Regions from separate parts of the Pseudomonas sp. TE3895 genome, predicted to be linked through region 1. Evidence: riboswitches for the same ligand, from Rfam matches in the RefSeq annotation. Region 1 holds a riboswitch; each other region holds the start of a gene.
What was found. A riboswitch is a leader RNA that binds a small molecule or an ion and turns the genes downstream of it on or off. The one in region 1 is predicted to bind cobalamin.

Region 1 (4,206 bases):
ACCGTGGCGTAGAACTGCTCGACTACCTGGCCCAGTACGAACTGGTGTGCATCGACGATCTGCATGTGATCGCCGGCAAGGCGGATTGGGAAGAGGCCATGTTCCACCTGTTCAACCGCCTGCGCGACAGCGGCCGACGCTTGCTGCTGGCTGCCTCGGCATCACCGCGTGAGCTGCCGATCAAGCTGCCGGACCTGAAGTCGCGGTTGACCCTGGCGCTGGTGTTCCAGATGCGTGGCCTGTCCGACGAAGACAAGCTGCGCGCCTTGCAGCTGCGAGCTTCGCGCCGTGGCCTGCACCTGACCGACGAAGTCGGCCATTTCATCCTCACCCGCGGCGCGCGGAGCATGAGCGCGTTGTTCGACTTGCTCGAGCGCCTCGATCAGGCGTCGCTGCAGGCACAACGCAAGCTCACCATTCCTTTTCTCAAGGAAACCCTCGGCTGGTAACCCCCTGAAAACCCTGGGCCAGAGCGGTAAAACAAAAAAGTCACATCTTTTTCGATAAAATTTGCAAATGGCCATGATAGAGGGCATAGTTTCACCCTTCTAAAGGATTACAGACACGGTCGTGCCCATGCTAAAGCGCTTCGCACCCCTCGTGCCACTCGCACTCGTGACCCTGCTTTTTGGCTGCGCGGCCCAAGGCCCGGTATCTCAGCCCCAGGATCACACGCCGATCACTGCACAATCGGCTATCAAGGCCAAGGCCTCTTCCTCGTCGGTATTCGGCGAGCCGGAAGAGCTGGCCACCGAAGATGACCTGGCGTCTTTCTCCGGCAGCAAGCCTTACCAATTGCCGGTTCTGGCTGACAGCATTCTCGAGCGCGGCATGTCGTTGATCGGCACCCGCTACCGCTTCGGTGGTACCTCGGAAAAGTCCGGCTTCGACTGCAGTGGCTTCATCGGTTACCTGTTCCGCGAAGAAGCGGGCATGACGCTGCCGCGCTCCACGCGTGAAATGATCAACGTCGATGCCCCGAAAGTGGCCCGCAACAAGCTCAAGCCAGGTGACTTGCTGTTCTTCAGCACCAATGGCCGTGGCCGGGTAAGCCATGCCGGGATCTACCTGGGCGACAACCAGTTCATCCACTCCAGCAGCCGCCGCAGTGGTGGTGTGCGCATCGACAGCCTCGGTGATCGTTACTGGAGCAAGACCTTCATTGAAGCCAAGCGAGCCTTGGCCATGGCGCCGACCAACATCGCGCGCAACTGATATCAAAATGATGTACCCTGCCGCGGCGGTGATGCTTTAAAAAAGCTCGCCGCCGTGCGCATTTACAGAAAGCGTCTAATCTAAACTCTCAACTCTTTTCGGCTGCAGCGCAGCGGTCTCAGACAGGATGTTCTGGCCATGGTAAAGATGGCGCGCTTCGCATTTTTCTCCTTGGCAGCCTTGCTGGCTGCATGCTCCAGCCGTGCGCCTGCGCCGGCCCCTGTGGTACAGCCGCAGGTTACCTATAGCCAGCCCAGTCCCTCACCGATTGCCGATGACGTGCTGATCCGCGCCATTGGTCTGGTTGGTACGCCCTATCGTTGGGGGGGCAATACGCCGGATTCCGGCTTCGACTGCAGCGGCCTGATCAAGTATGTGTACCGTGATGCTGCTGGCATCAGCCTGCCGCGCTCGACGCGAGAGATGATTGTCATGCGCGCACCGACGGTGGATGTCAGTTCGCTGCAGTCTGGTGACCTGGTGTTCTTCGCCACCAGTGGCGGCTCGCAGGTCAGCCATGCCGGCATCTATGTCGGGGACGGGCGCTTCGTGCATGCACCTTCCACCGGTGGCACCGTGCGCCTGGACTACCTGTCAAACAGCTACTGGGCCAAGGCCTACCTGCAGGCCAAGCGGGTGATTCCGCAAGGGCATCTGGCACAGAACCCTTGATATCCATGCCTGTTTAGCGGCCTCCTCGAGCTCGGGGCCGATACCGGCTGCCTGGATTCAAGGTGGTTTGCTCACCCGCCAGACCTCCCGCTTCGATTGACGCTCCCGGTGCAACCCTCTAACCTTCGCGGCGTGTTTCAGGTGCCCTGCCAGCCCCGACTGGGCAGGGTGAAACTGGGAAGCCGGTGGGCGCCAGCATGGCGCGATTCCGGCGCTGCCCCCGCAACGGTGGATGAGTAAAAGGCCGCGCAGGGCCACTGGATGCCAGCATCCGGGAAGGCGCGCAGGCCAGGGCCAAGGCCCACTCACAAGCCCGGAGACCGGCCTGATACTGCCAACGGCATCACGGAGGGTGATGCGCGGTGCACCGTGGCGCCCAGCCATGGCCTCTGCGCGTTCTCCGTTTGCCTGCCTATTACCTGTCGCCGCGCATTGCCGTGGTGCCAGCCAGCGGAGAACCCTGATGAGCGATTCCACCGAACGCGACGAACGCCACCTGGCGCGCATGCAGCGCAAGAAGGCGGTCATCGACGAACGCATCGCCAATTCCCCTAACGAGTGTGGCCTGCTGCTGGTGCTGACCGGCAATGGCAAGGGCAAGAGCAGTTCGGCCTTCGGCATGCTCGCGCGCGCCTTGGGCCACGGCATGCAATGCGGTGTGGTGCAGTTCATCAAGGGCCGCAACAGCACCGGCGAGGAGCTGTTCTTCCGTCGCTTCCCCGAACAAGTGCGCTACCACGTGATGGGCGAGGGCTTTACCTGGGAAACCCAGGACCGCCAGCGTGACATCGCTGCTGCGCAAGCCGCCTGGGCGGTGTCGCGCCAGTTGCTGCAGGACCCAGGTGTACAGTTCGTGGTGCTGGACGAGCTCAACATCGCCCTCAAACATGGTTACCTCGACCTGGACCAGGTACTGTCCGACATTCAAGCCCGCCCGCCCATGCAGCATGTGATTGTCACTGGCCGCGCTGCGAAGCCCGAGATGATCGAACTGGCCGATACCGTGACCGAAATGGGCATGCTCAAGCACGCCTTCCAGGCCGGTATCCGCGCACAGAAGGGCGTCGAACTGTGAGTCGATCGCGCCACTGCCCCGCCGTGTTGATCGCGGCACCCGCCTCAGGCCAGGGCAAGACTACCGTCACTGCTGCGCTGGCCCGTCTGCACCGCAACCTCGGGCGCAAGGTGCGGGTGTTCAAATGCGGGCCCGACTTTCTTGACCCGATGATTCTCGAGCGGGCCAGTGGCGCGCCGGTGTATCAGCTGGACCTGTGGATGATCGGTGCCGAAGAAAGCCGTCGTCTGCTGTGGGAAGCTGCTGGCGAGGCTGACCTGATCCTCATCGAAGGGGTGATGGGGCTGTTCGACGGCACCCCGTCAAGCGCCGACCTGGCGCGCCACTTTGGCGTTCCGGTGCTGGCGGTGATCGATGGCACAGCCATGGCCCAGACCTTCGGAGCCCTGGCCCTGGGCCTGGCGCGGTACCAGGCCGATCTGCCGTTCGCCGGCGTGCTGGCCAATCGGGTAGGCAGCCTGCGTCATGCGCAACTGCTCGAAGGCAGCCTGACCGAGGGCTTGCGCTGGTATGGCGGCTTGTCCCGCGAACGCGGCATCGAACTGCCCAGCCGCCACCTGGGCCTGGTGCAGGCCAGCGAGCTGAATGACCTGGACACCCGCCTGGACGCTGCCGCCGAAGCGCTGGGCGCCAGTTGCGATGCGGCGTTGCCGCCGCCAGTCAGCTTTGCCGAGCCGGAACCGCAAGCCTGCGTTGCCTCGCTGGCCGGTGTGCGCATAGGCGTTGCGCGGGACGAGGCGTTCGCCTTCACGTATGGCGCTAACCTCGACCTGTTGCGCAACCAGGGTGCCCAGCTGGTGTTCTTCTCGCCGCTGCACGACCACGAACTGCCGGCGGTAGACAGCCTGTATCTGCCGGGTGGTTATCCTGAGCTGCATCACCATGCGCTGGCCGCCAACGCACCGATGTGCGAGGCGATCCGTGCCCACCACGCGCAGGGCAAGCCATTGCTGGCCGAGTGCGGCGGCATGCTGTACCTGCTCGATGCCCTGACTGACGTGGCCGGTGAACGTGCCGAACTGCTCGGCTTGCTGCCGGGTGAGGCGACCATGCAGAAGCGCCTGGCCGCGCTGGCGCTGCAGGCGGTGGAGCTGCCGGAGGGGACCTTGCGCGGTCACACCTATCACCATTCGCTGACCAGCACTGCGCTGGAACCGATTGCCCGGGGGCTGAGCCCCAACGGCGGGCGTGGCAACGAGGCGGTTTATCGTCTGGGCCGGCTGACGGCCTCTTACGTGCACTTC
Region 2 (4,206 bases), 910 kb from region 1:
TGCAGTCGGCGTTCAGCGGGCAGCAGTGGTTGATGGGGATGCCGCGGTCGTACTTCGCGACGGTGGATTACAGCTTCTGACCTGAATACCCCTTCACAGCACGGATGCACAAAAACCGCTACCAACCCTTCACCTGCTGGTTATAAGATAACGTTCTATATGACATTCATTACTATTAGCGTCCATCCATGACAAGCGCCATCGCCACGCCCACTCTGATCACCCAGCGCCTGCAGAGCATCGATGCCCTGCGCGGCCTGGTGATCCTGTTCATGCTCCTGGACCACGTCCGCGAGACTTTCCTCCTGCACCGCCAGGTCAGCGACCCCATGGCCATCGACACCACGGAACCGGCGCTTTTCTTCAGCCGCACCCTCGCTCACCTGTGTGCGCCTGTGTTCGTCCTGCTGACCGGCCTGTCGGCCTGGCTGTATGGCGAGAAGCATCAGGGCCGTGGCGACATCTCGGCGTTCCTGTTCAAACGCGGGCTGTTCCTGGTGGTGCTGGAGTTCACCCTGGTCAACTTCGCCTGGACCTTCCAGTTGCCCCCGAGCGTGATCTACCTGCAAGTGATCTGGGCCATCGGCGTCAGCATGATCGCCCTGTCGCTGCTGGTGTGGCTGCCACGCGCCGCACTGCTCGCCCTGGGCGCCAGCATCGTCGCCGGCCACAACCTGCTCGACGGCCTGCACTTTGGCGTGGATTCAGCCCTGCATGTGCCGTGGGCAATCCTGCATGATCGCGGCTGGCTGGCGTTTTCCGAAAACCTGCACCTGCGCACGTCTTACCCGGTGCTGCCGTGGATCGGCGTCATCGCCTTGGGTTACGGCCTGGGGCCCTGGTTCGCCCGCGGCAGCGATGCCGGCCAACGCCAGCAACACCTGCTAGTGGCGGGTTTGCTCGCACTGCTTGGCTTTGTCCTGCTGCGCATGTTCAACGGTTACGGTGAGGGACCGTGGAGCGGTTACCCAACCTTCACGCAAACCCTGATGAGCTTCTTCAACATCACCAAATACCCACCGTCGCTGCTGTTCCTGACCCTGACCCTGGGCTGCGGCCTGTTGTTGTTGCGCGCGTTCGAACGGGCCGGCCAGGCGCGCTGGATCACTGCCCTGGCGGTGTTCGGTGCGGCACCGATGTTCTTCTACCTGCTGCACCTGTATGTGCTGAAGCTGCTGTACCTGGCCTGCGTGGGGCTGTTCGGGCTCAACCATGGCGACTACTTCGGTTTCGACGGTATTGCAGCGGTGTGGCTGGGCGCGGTGCTGCTGGCGGTTGCGCTGTACCTGCCGGTGCGCGGGTTCGCCCGCCTGAAGCAGCGTCGCCGCGACATCCGTTGGCTGAAGTACTTCTGAAAAGCGTTTTCACCTGGCGGCGCGATGGTCTACCATGCGGGCCGCCGGTTTCCACCACGGAACTAACAGGGAATCCCAGGCCTGCCAGTACAGGCCAATCGGAACTGCCCCCGCAACTGTAGGTGCCGAGCCTGCTCCATCGATGCCACTGGGCCTACCGCCCGGGAAGGCCGGAGCCGGGCCGTGACGCACCAGTCAGGAGACCTGCCGGCCTACATTCACCAACCGGCGGGGTGTCCGGGATTGGCCATCCGTGTTGCCCCGGCCACCCGCTGGGGCTCGGCGATGCCTGTCCGTGCGTTCCTCACCAGAACTGTCCGATAGGAGATCGCCCAGCATGCTGCCCCGTTTCGCCACCCTGCTCGCGGGCCTAAGCCTCACTGGCCTGGCCCAGGCCGCTGCCACCCACTATCCGCTGACGGTCGACAACTGCGGCAAGCCGCAGGTTTTTGCCCAGGCGCCGCAGCGCGCCGTCACCATCGGCCAGGCCGGTACCGAGCTGCTCTATGCCCTGGGGCTGGGTGACAAGCTGGCGGGCACCTCGCTGTGGTTCAACAACGTATTGCCGGAATACCAGGCGGTGAACGCCAAGGTGCCGCGCCTGGCCGACAACGACCCCAGCTTCGAGGCGGTGGTCGGCAAGCGCCCGCAACTGGTCGCGGCGCAGTTCGAATGGATGGTCGGTGCCCAGGGCGTGGTCGCCACCCGCGAGCAGTTCGATGAGCTGAAGATCCCCACCTACGTGCTGCCATCGGACTGCGAGGGCAAAAACAACCTGGTCGGTGCAGACGGCACCCGCCTGCAAGCGTTCCAGGTAGACAGCATCTACAAGAGCGTCAGCCAACTGGCCGAGATCTTCGACGTTCAGGACCGCGGCGCGGCCCTGAACGCCGAGTTGCAAGGGCGTCTGGACAGTGCCAGGGCACAACTGGCCGGCAAGGACCTGTCGGCAACTTCGGCGCTGTTCTGGTTCTCCAGCGCCGACCTGGACATCGACCCCTATGTGGCCGGCCGCCAAGGTGTTGCCGATTTCATGCTGCGCACCCTCGGTGTGCGCAACGTGGTCGAGTCCAGCGAAGAATGGCCAAGCGTAGGCTGGGAAACCCTGGCCAAGGCCAATCCGACCTGGCTGATCATCGCGCGCATGGACCGCCGCCGTTTCCCCGCCGACGACTACCAGAAAAAACTCGAATTCCTGCGCAGTGACCCGGTAACCCGCAACATGGACGCGGTGAAGCACGACCGCATCATTGTCCTCGACGCTGACGCCATGCAGGCCGGCATCCGCCTGTTCCGCGGCGTGCAGACGCTGTCCACGGCCTTCGCCAGCGGTAAAGCAGCCCCGTGATGAACCGCCTGTTACCCTGCATCGCGGTTGCCCTGGCCGCTCTGTTGGCCGCCCTGCTGGCCGGTACCGCCATTGGCGAAACCAACCTGTCGCCCAGCGTGGTTGGCCAGGTGCTGGCCAACCACCTGTGGCAAGCCGATTACCCGGTGGACCCGATCGACGCCGGCATCATCTGGAACTACCGCCTGACCCGCACCCTGGTCGCCGCCGCTTGCGGCGCCGGGCTGGCCACCTGCGGTGTCATCCTGCAGGCGATGTTGCGCAACCCACTGGCCGAGCCCTACCTGCTGGGGCTGTCTGCCGGCGCCTCGACCGGCGCGGTACTGGTCGGCCTGCTGGGGCTGGGTAGCCTGGCATTAAGCATGTCTGCTGGGGCCTTCATCGGCGCCGGGGCCGCATTCGCCCTGGTGCTGGTGCTGGCCCGCGCGGCCGGCCCCAGCAGCAACAATGCACAGGTCATCCTTGCCGGTATCGCCGGCTCGCAGCTGTTCAATGCACTGACCGCCTTCCTGATCACCAAGTCAGCCACCGCCGAGCAGGCGCGCGGCATCCTGTTCTGGCTGCTGGGCAACCTGAGCGGCGTGCGCTGGCCTTCGGTGTGGCTGGCCGTACCGGTGGCGGTTTTCGGCTTGCTGGTGTGCCTGTGGCATCGCCGTGCGCTGGATGCCTTCACCTTCGGTGCCGATTCGGCCGCCTCGCTGGGCATCCCGGTGCGGCGCACCCAGTTGCTGCTGATCAGTTGTGCAGCGCTGGTGACGGCGGTGATGGTGTCCATTGTCGGCGCCATCGGTTTTGTCGGGCTGGTTATCCCCCATGCCCTGCGCCTTCTGCTCGGCCCCGGGCACAGCCGTCTGTTGCCCGCCAGCGCACTGGGCGGTGCGCTGTTCCTGATTGCGGCAGACATTCTTTCGCGCACGCTGATCACCGGCCAGGTGATCCCGGTGGGCGTGGTTACGGCGCTGATCGGTGCCCCCGTATTCGCGCTGATTCTGGTCAGCCGTCGGGGGCGCCCATGACAGCCATGGCAGCTGTTCGCATCCCCCCGCTGGCCTGCCATGGGCTGGGGTTGCAACTGGCCGGCAATACCGTGCTCAGCGATATCGACCTTCGCGTTGTCGCCGGTGAGACCCTGGGCATCGTCGGCCCCAACGGCTCGGGTAAATCCTCGCTGTTGAAGTTGCTGGCAGGGCTGCGCAACCCCGCCTGGGGCAGCGTGCAGCTCCTGGGTGAGCCACTGGCACAGATGCCCCGCCGCCGTGTTGCCCAAGCGCTGGCACTGGTCGAGCAACAGGCCGACACACTCGATGCGATCAGCGTATTCGACGCGGTTGCCTTGGGCCGCACGCCGTGGCTCTCGGCCCTGGCACCGTTCTCCCGGCAGGACTGCGCCATCGTCGAGCAAGCCCTGGCCGACCTCGACGCCCTGCACCTGCGCACGCGCCTGTGGGGGTCGCTGTCCGGTGGCGAGCGCCAGCGTGTGCACATCGCCCGTGCGCTGGCCCA
Region 3 (4,206 bases), 1.2 Mb from region 1:
GTGGTATTGACCAGCACTTCGGCGCCGACCTCGTCCAGCCAGGCTTCGACCTGTTCCAGGCAGGCGCTTTCCTTGAGGCTGGCCACGGCGATCGGCAACGGGTTCAGGCCGGCAGCCTGCAGGCGCTGGCAGAACACGTCGATGAACGCGGTATTGGCCGCTTGCAGGTGCGAACGGTAGAACAGCAACGGCGCCACTGGCTGCTCGGGGTGCCAGTGCGGGTACCAGTCCTCGAGTGTCGCGCTGCCCTTGGCGGGGTGATAGACCGCCGTGCGCGGCAAAGGCTGCGGCTCGTCCCAGGCATAGTCGCGGCCCAGCCATTGGCTGGCCAGGCAGTTGAACAGGTTGATGGCGTTGGCCTTGCCGCCCTGGCGCAGGTAATGCCAAAGCCGCTCGGCCTGCTCACCGCGGACGTTGCCCAGACTGGTCAGCTCCGGGTCCGGACGGTCATCGCCCGGCACCAGAATCAGCTGCACGCCACGGGCGGCCAGCTCGACCAGTTGTTCGACACCATAGCGCCAGTAACCAACGCCACCGTGCAGCGACACCAGGATGACCTTGGCGTGGCGCAGCACCTGGTCGACATACAGGTCGACCGAGGCATGGTTCTGCACCTGCATCGGGTTGGCCAGGCGCAGGCTGGGAAAGTCTTCGGGCAATTGCTCGGCGGTGTCGGCGAGCAAGGCCAGGTGTGAATCGCCGCTGCAGAGAATCACCAGCTCGGCGGGTGTCTGGCCGAGGTCGGCAATGCTGTCATCCGGTACGAAACCACCGGGCTGGGTCCGCAGCAGGTGCATGGGTCAGGCGCCCAGTGCCTGGCGCAGGCGCGCTTCCAGCTGGGCAGCATCGAGGTCCTGGCCGATCAGCACCAGGCGGGTGATGCGCGGCTCATCGGCGCGCCAGGCGCGGTCGAAGTGCTTGTCGAAACGGGTGCCCACGCCTTGTACCAGCAGGCGCATCGGCTTGCCCGGGATGGCGGCGAAGCCTTTGGCGCGCAGGATACCGAACTCCACCACCAGCAGGGTCAGCGCATCGAGCAGCAGGCTTTCGTCGGCTTCTGGCAGGTCGATGGAGATGGAGTCGAAAGCGTCGTGGTCATGATCGTCATGATCGTCGCCGTCGTGGTGCGAATCGTGGTGGGTTCGGCGGCCATCGATATGCGCCTCGGACTCGGCACCCACGCCCAGCAGCACCTCCAGTGGCAGCTTGCCGCTGCTGGCCTCGATCACTTTCACCGCCGGCGGCAGTTCTTCGGCCACCTCGGCACGCACCTTGGCCAGGCCTTCGGCGTCGATCAGGTCGGCCTTGTTCAACACCACCAGGTCGGCGCTGGCCAACTGGTCAGCAAACAGCTCATGCAGGGGCGATTCATGGTCCAGGTTAGGGTCGAGCTTGCGCTGGGCATCGACCTGGTCCGGGTAGGCAGCAAAGGTGCCAGCGGCCACGGCCGGGCTGTCGACCACGGTGATGACCGCATCGACGGTGCAGGCGTTACGGATTTCCGGCCACTGGAACGCTTGTACCAATGGCTTGGGCAGGGCCAGGCCGCTGGTTTCGATGAGGATGTGGTCGAGGTCGCCACGGCGGGCCACCAGCTCGCGCATCACCGGGAAGAACTCTTCCTGCACGGTGCAGCACAGGCAGCCGTTGGCCAGCTCGTAGACGCGGCCGCTGGCTTCTTCCTCGGTGCAACCGATGCTGCACTGCTTGAGGATTTCACCATCGATGCCCAGTTCGCCGAATTCGTTGACGATGACCGCAATGCGGCGCCCTTGGGCGTTGTCGAGCATGTGGCGCAGCAAGGTGGTCTTGCCCGAGCCGAGGAAGCCGGTGACGATGGTGACGGGGAGCTTGGCCAGTGTTTTCATGTCGCATTGCCCTTGGCAGTGTGGCGCGGGCATGCAGGACGACAGCCGCAGGCCAGGCCGGCCGGGCTTGTTCGCCACCGGATCACCCCGCCCGGTTGAAAGTCGAAAACGTGACGAGGCAGGTCTCCTGGCTTGCACCGTTCCATGTCCCCGTTCAGTCGAACAGCGGGCTGGCGGGATGACGCCTTCCCGCGCGCTGGCGCAGTGGCTGTGTCGATCCGTTGTCGGTGCTTACAGTTGCGGGGGCAGCCGCGGCTTGTACCGCGTTCCCGTCTTAGCTTCGGCCAGGCCGAAGAACCTCGAAGTGGGCAAGGCTACGCAGTGGCTGGCGGGTGGTCAACCATTGCTGCGGGGCCGGTCGACAACGCTGGGCGCAAGTGCGCTACAGTGGCGCCTTATCCACGGTCAAGGACGCACCATGCCCCTCGCCCCCGCCATACCTGTACTGCGCATATTCTCGATCGACAAGGCCAAGGAGTTCTACCTCGATTTCCTGGGTTTCAGCCTGGACTGGGAGCACCGCTTCAGCCCGGACTTGCCGTTGTACATGCAGATCCACCGTGATGGCCTGATCCTGCACCTTTCAGAGCACCATGGCGATGCCTGCCCTGGCTCGACCGTGTTCGCCCGCCTCGACGACCTGCACGCGCTGGAGTGTGAATTGCAGGGTAAACAGTACGGTTTCGCCCGGCCTGAGGCCGAGCGCCTGGATTGGGGCCTGCAGATGCAGGTGTGGGACCCGTTCGGCAACCGCCTGCGCTTTTGCCAACAGATCGATGACGAGGCCAACCCGTGAAGGCATTGGGCAAACGCGAAATGGGCCGCCTGGAGCGGGAGTTGGTCGCGTGCCTGACCGATGCCTGCGAAGCCGCCAAGGCGGAGATTGTCGGCTTCAGTTGGCTTACCCATCGCCTCGACCCCGAGGACTTTCCGGGCAGCCTGCGTATTACCTGGGTATTCGAGCAAGAGGCCGATAAAGCCGCTGCAGTGGCGGGCGACGCAAAGGCACGTATGCTGGCACTGACCTGCCAGGCATTGGACCACGCTGGAATACAGCTGGACCATCCCGCTTGGCATGTACGCTATGACAGCGAAGAGGCCTGTGCACGGGTGCATGGCGGGGACTGGGGAAAACGCCTGCGGGGGCATTGACCCTGCGGTTTGACGATAGTATCGCTTCGCAGCCTATCAATTCGTGACTGGCCGTTCCCGATCCGCCAAGGATGGTTTAAGGTGGCATGGTGCGCATATAACAGCAGCCCGAGCGATCGGGCACTTGCAAGACAATGAGGGTGTCATGAGCAACGAAAGCATTAATTGGGACAAGCTGGGTTTCGACTACATCAAGACCGACAAACGCTACCTGTCCGTATGGCGCAATGGCGAGTGGGACAAGGGCACCCTGACCGAAGACAACGTACTGCACATCAGTGAAGGCTCCACGGCCCTGCACTACGGCCAGCAGTGCTTCGAAGGCCTGAAGGCCTACCGTTGCAAGGACGGCTCGATCAACCTGTTCCGCCCGGACCAGAACGCGGCCCGCATGCAGCGCAGCTGCGCACGCCTGCTGATGCCGCACGTGCCGACCGATGTGTTCATCGAAGCGTGCAAGCAAGTGGTCAAGGCGAATGAAAAGTTCGTGCCACCGCACGGCAAAGGCGCCCTGTACCTGCGCCCGTTCGTGATCGGCACCGGCGACAACATTGGCGTGCGCACCGCCCCCGAGTTCATCTTCTCGGTGTTCGCCATCCCGGTTGGTTCGTATTTCAAGGGCGGCATGAAGCCGCACAACTTCCAGATTTCCAGCTTCGACCGTGCAGCCCCGCAGGGCACCGGCGCGGCCAAGGTCGGTGGCAACTACGCTGCCAGCCTGCAGCCGGGCGCTGAAGCGAAGAAGGCCAACTTCGCCGACGCCATCTACCTCGACCCGCTGACCCACACCAAGATCGAGGAAGTCGGTTCGGCCAACTTCTTCGGCATCACCGCCAACAACGAGTTCGTCACCCCGAAATCGGCCTCGGTACTGCCAGGCATCACCCGCCTCTCGCTGATGGAACTGGCGCAATCGCGTCTGGGCCTGACCGTGATCGAAGGCGATGTCGAGATCAGCAAGCTGGACCGCTTCGTCGAAGCCGGTGCCTGCGGCACCGCAGCCGTGATCACCCCGATCGGCGGCATCGAGTACAACGGCAAGCTGCACGTGTTCCACGACCTGGAAAAGGTCGGCCCGGTTACCCAGAAGCTCTACAACGAGCTGACCGGTATCCAGAGCGGCGATGTAGAGGCACCGGCAGGCTGGATCGTCAAGGTCGCCTGAGGCGCATCAGCTGTATGAAAA
Region 4 (4,206 bases), 920 kb from region 1:
CTTCACATCCGGCAACACCTGCCAGGCGATGTTGGCATCGACCACGGTGTACCCGGGGGCGCTCTGGGTATTGGCGGTATCGGCATAACGCTCATCCACATAGCGCGCCCCAATGCCGGCCTCCACCTGCTGGCCGAAGCCTTTGCTCAACCAAAGGTTGGCGGTACGCCGTGGCACGTTGGCCGGCCGGTTGCCTGCCCGGTCCTGCGGCATGCCGCCGACCATTTCGTCGAAGTCGTCGTACTTGGCACGTACCAGCGATGCGTTGGCCGACACCTGCCACTGATGGGCCAGGGCCAGCTCCAGCGTCGCTTCCAGGCCATCGGAGGTCTGCTGCCCGGCTTGTTGCTTTTCGTGCGTGATCGGGTCGTCCACCAGCAGCTTTTTCTTGACGATGTGGTAGGCGGCAAGCGTCCATTCGCCGCGCCCCTCCCAAAAGCGCTGCTTGAGGCCGACCTCGGTCTGCTTCGCCTCGGTCAGGTCATAGTTCATCTGCGCGGGGCTGAGGCTGATGAGGTTGTTGACCCCATCCTCGCTGGTTGAGTACTGGCCGTACAACGACAGGTCGTCGTTGAGTGCATACACCAGCCCGACGCGCCAGTTGCCCCCTTGCAGGCTGCGATCGCTGCGGCTGTCGTCGGTCAGGTTGTTGCGGTCGATGTGGTTCTGGTCGCGACGCACACCGGTAACCAAAGACAGGCGGTCGCTCAATTGCAGGCGGTTTTCGGCAAACAGGGCAAAGGTATGGGTGGTCGAGAGCGTTTGCGGCCGCAACGGCGAGGCGCTATGAAACCCGCCGGGCTGTGGCTGCCACGGGTCGATATAGTCGCCGCCGACATCGTTGTAGGGTGAATTGCTGTCGACGTTGAATCGCACCTTGTTGTACTCGGCACCGAGCACGGTCTTGCTGGCCAGGCCTAACAGGCTGTGGTCGAAGGTGAAGGTCTGGCGGTCACCGAACTGTTCCTGGTTGTGCTTGATCTCCAGGTAGCTGCCGCGCAGCAGTTGCTGACGCCCGGTGTCCCAGCTGTAGTCCTCGGCGTTGCGCCAGTGGCGGCGGCTTTTGATGTAGTACAGCTGGTTGCTGGCGCTGAGCTGGTCGTTCAGCGCCCAGTCGGTCGTGAGCCGGGTCCATTCATCAACGTACTGCTGCACGTCGTTCTGCACGTTGTAGTTCTTCTTGCGCAGGCTGCTGCGGTAGTGGCCGTCGATCAGCGGGGTACCGTAGTAGTTGGCAGGTTGTGCATCGCCGCGGTCATGGGCCAGTGTGAAGCTGAGGTCATCACTGGCATCGAAACGCAGCGCGGCGCTCAGGGCCAGGCTACGTGAAGCGGTACGGTCGACCCAGCCATTGCCGTCCTGCTGGTTCAGCGTCAGGCGGTAGCTCAGGCGCTCGCTGAGACTGCCGCCGCTGTCCAGGCCGAGCTGCTGGCGGTCCCACGAGCCGTAACCCAGGCGCAGGTGGTTGCGCACCTCGCCGGCAAAAGGTTTTTTCGGGATCACGTTGATCACTGCGCCGGTGGCGCCTTCGCCATGCAGTACCGAGGCCGGGCCGCGAATCACCTCGATGCGTTCGACCATCCACGGGTCGACCGGGAAGGTCTGGGTGCCGGCACCGGTGTACAGGCGCGCGCCGTCGAACAGGGTCATCACCGAGCTGTGGCCGGCAAATCCGCGGGCAGACAGGCCTGTACCGCCGTCCCCCGGGGAGCCGACGAAGGTGATGCCCGGCGAGCGGGTCACAGCATCCTGCACCGTGATGTTGTTGCGCTGCTGAATCTGCCGTTCGCTGATGCTGCTGGTGCTGGCCGGTGTTTCCAGGGCGCTGAGGCCAAGGCGCGAGCCGGCCTGGGTCGGCGTGGCCAGGTCGATGGCGCGGCTGTCCTGGGTGTCGGTGATGGCCGTGGAAGGCAGGGCCAGAGGCTGCGGGGCGCGGTCATCAGCCAGCGCCGGCAGGGCAACGGCCAGGCAGGCCGCCAGGGGGTGAAGCTTGAACATACGGGACATGTCGTTCCACTGCTGCAGGAATGAATGGATCCCGGTGGAAAACACGCAAAGGCGAACCATGCAGGCAGGCGCGCGCACGGATTCCGGCCTGCGCCCGCCCACCGCGGGTTGCCAAGTGAAGCTCCAGGCCGGTCTCCGGGCTTGCGAGGGGCATGAAACCTTCACCTTCCCATGCTTGAGCACAGTGGTATCTCGAAGGGTTCGCTCGCTTACCGTTGCGGGGGCAGCACCGGACTTGTCGTGGGCAACACGACGCACCGGTTTCCCGTTTCACCCTGCGCGCGGCGGCGCAGGGCACCTGAAACTGGCGCGCATCTGACCACTGAAATGCTGGGGCGTCAAATGTTGGCGTGCTGTGAATGCTGAGAAAAAACAACAGGTTGTGCGTTTTTGCGGCGCCGAGACCAAATGTGGCATGAACATCAGGCCCCAGCTTGACGAGCTTGGTGTGAAGGCAGGCTTGCCTGAAATCGCTAGCGCCCGCGGCGGCGCGATACCCGTGCCTCGATGTTCTTGCGCCCGATCAGCAGCGGCGGCTTCTCCACCACCGGCTCATCCGCCAGCCACTTGTACATCACCAGGCAGTCCACCAGCCCCAGGCGGGCATGACGGTAGGCCTTGGGCAAACGGCCGACTGTTTCAAAGCCCAGCTTGTGCCATAGCGCCACGGCCACTTCGTTGGTGGCTACCACCGAGTTGAACTGCAATGCCAGAAAGCCTTCCTGGCGCGCCAGCTTTTGCGAGTGCTCGCACATCAAGCGCGCCACGCCCCGGCCGCGCGCCTGTTCGCAAACCATGTAGCCGCAATTGCCCACATGCGCACCAGGCCCGGCAGCATTGGGCTTGAGGTAATACGAACCCAGTAGCTCGCCATCTTCTTCGGCCAACAGCGTGTGCAAGGGCAGCTCCAGCCACAGCTGGCGCGCCTGTTCGAAGCTCAGGGCCGGGTCGAAAGCGTAGGTTTCACGGGCTTGGACAATGGCCTGGAAGGTGGGCCAGAAACGATCGAAATCGTCCGGCGTCATGGGGCGAATGTGGATCATGCGGGTTCCTGCGCGGGGTGAGCCGCCCAGTCTGGGTGGCGCGGCGCCGTCGCGCAAGGGCGACGACGCCGTTTGTGCTCAACCGTTGGCCTTGCCCACCGCGTCCATTGCGCGGGCCGAGTACACCAGCGCGGCACCGGCGTTCATGGCCACGGCCACGCCGAGGGCCTCGGCAATTTCCTCGCGGCTGGCCCCCGCTTTGACGGCCTGCTGCGAATGCACGGCGATACAGCCGTCGCAGCGGGTGGTCACAGCCACGGCCAAGGAGATCAGCTCGCGGGTCTTGGCATCCAGGTGGTTGGTTTTGGCGCCTGCACCGCTGGCGGTCATGTAGCCGGCTACGGTGTCGGGGGAGAGTTGCTTGAGATCGCCGATGCCGGCCATCAACTGCTTACGGTAGGCGTCCCAGTCCATCATGCTCATCGTCTTCACCTTGGGGGGTTGCGAGTGGAGCTTTCAGGCTAGTCGAAGCGTGGCACGTGCGAGGCGGTACTTTGGTGGGTAAACGCAGGTCACTCGTACAGTGGCCTGCGTTGAGCCTTCAGATGTAGATGAACACCAGCACCAACGCCGCGACCACTGCCCATTTTTCCAGGTAGTAGCGCAGGCGATTGCGCTTCTTCAGCGCCTTGCCACGCTCGCGGATCTTGTAGATGCGGGTGAACAGGCGGTTGATGCCACCGGTCTTGTCGCTGGCGTCGTTGGGCGCAGCGGCAGCGGCCATCACGTTGCGGCTGAACCAGCGGTTGAACGCGGTTGCCCAGCGGTACTTGAGCGGGCGTTCGACGTCGCAGAACAGGATGATGCGGTTGTGCTCGGTGGTGTTGGCTGCATAGTGGATGTAGGTTTCGTCGAAGATCACCCCCTCACCATCGCGCCAGGCGTATTTCTCGCCGTCCACGTCGATGTAGCAGCCGTCGTCATTCGGCGTGTCCAGGCCCAGGTGGTAACGGTACGAGCCGGCATACGGGTCACGGTGGCGCACCAGCTTGGCTCCCGGAGGCAGGGTAGCGAACATGGCGGCCTTGACCGTGCCGATACCTTGCAGCAGCTCGGTCGTGCGTGGGCAAAGGGCCATTGCCGACGGGTGGCTTTCGCCATACCACTTCAGGTAAAAACGTTTCCAGCCGGTCTTGAAGAACGAGTTGAAACCGAC

Region 2: linked by a shared signal. The riboswitch ahead of ACZ889_RS21855 (ABC transporter substrate-binding protein) and the one ahead of cobO (cob(I)yrinic acid a,c-diamide adenosyltransferase) in region 1 are both predicted to bind cobalamin.
Region 3: linked by a shared signal. The riboswitch ahead of cobW (cobalamin biosynthesis protein CobW) and the one ahead of cobO (cob(I)yrinic acid a,c-diamide adenosyltransferase) in region 1 are both predicted to bind cobalamin.
Region 4: linked by a shared signal. The riboswitch ahead of ACZ889_RS21845 (TonB-dependent receptor) and the one ahead of cobO (cob(I)yrinic acid a,c-diamide adenosyltransferase) in region 1 are both predicted to bind cobalamin.

What each region holds. Positions count from the first base shown of each region.
Region 1 covers NZ_JBWBQE010000001.1:5,730,078-5,734,283, reverse strand. The annotation lists gene hda (DnaA regulatory inactivator Hda) at 1-449, shown strand, start outside; gene ACZ889_RS25920 (C40 family peptidase) at 577-1,215, shown strand; gene ACZ889_RS25915 (C40 family peptidase) at 1,354-1,887, shown strand; cobalamin riboswitch at 2,010-2,230, shown strand; gene cobO (cob(I)yrinic acid a,c-diamide adenosyltransferase) at 2,351-2,962, shown strand; gene ACZ889_RS25905 (cobyrinate a,c-diamide synthase) at 2,959-4,206, shown strand, end outside.
Region 2 covers NZ_JBWBQE010000001.1:4,817,000-4,821,205, forward strand. The annotation lists gene ACZ889_RS21845 (TonB-dependent receptor) at 1-80, shown strand, start outside; gene ACZ889_RS21850 (acetyltransferase domain-containing protein) at 189-1,355, shown strand; cobalamin riboswitch at 1,384-1,581, shown strand; gene ACZ889_RS21855 (ABC transporter substrate-binding protein) at 1,693-2,703, shown strand; gene ACZ889_RS21860 (FecCD family ABC transporter permease) at 2,703-3,719, shown strand; gene ACZ889_RS21865 (ABC transporter ATP-binding protein) at 3,716-4,206, shown strand, end outside.
Region 3 covers NZ_JBWBQE010000001.1:4,507,420-4,511,625, forward strand. The annotation lists gene cobN (cobaltochelatase subunit CobN) at 1-797, opposite strand, end outside; gene cobW (cobalamin biosynthesis protein CobW) at 801-1,868, opposite strand; cobalamin riboswitch at 1,969-2,185, opposite strand; gene ACZ889_RS20485 (glyoxalase superfamily protein) at 2,287-2,664, shown strand; gene ACZ889_RS20490 (hypothetical protein) at 2,661-3,020, shown strand; gene ACZ889_RS20495 (branched-chain amino acid aminotransferase) at 3,166-4,185, shown strand.
Region 4 covers NZ_JBWBQE010000001.1:4,812,754-4,816,959, reverse strand. The annotation lists gene ACZ889_RS21845 (TonB-dependent receptor) at 1-2,007, opposite strand, end outside; cobalamin riboswitch at 2,117-2,324, opposite strand; gene ACZ889_RS21840 (GNAT family N-acetyltransferase) at 2,481-3,050, opposite strand; gene ACZ889_RS21835 (carboxymuconolactone decarboxylase family protein) at 3,129-3,473, opposite strand; gene lpxO (lipid A hydroxylase LpxO) at 3,592-4,206, opposite strand, start outside.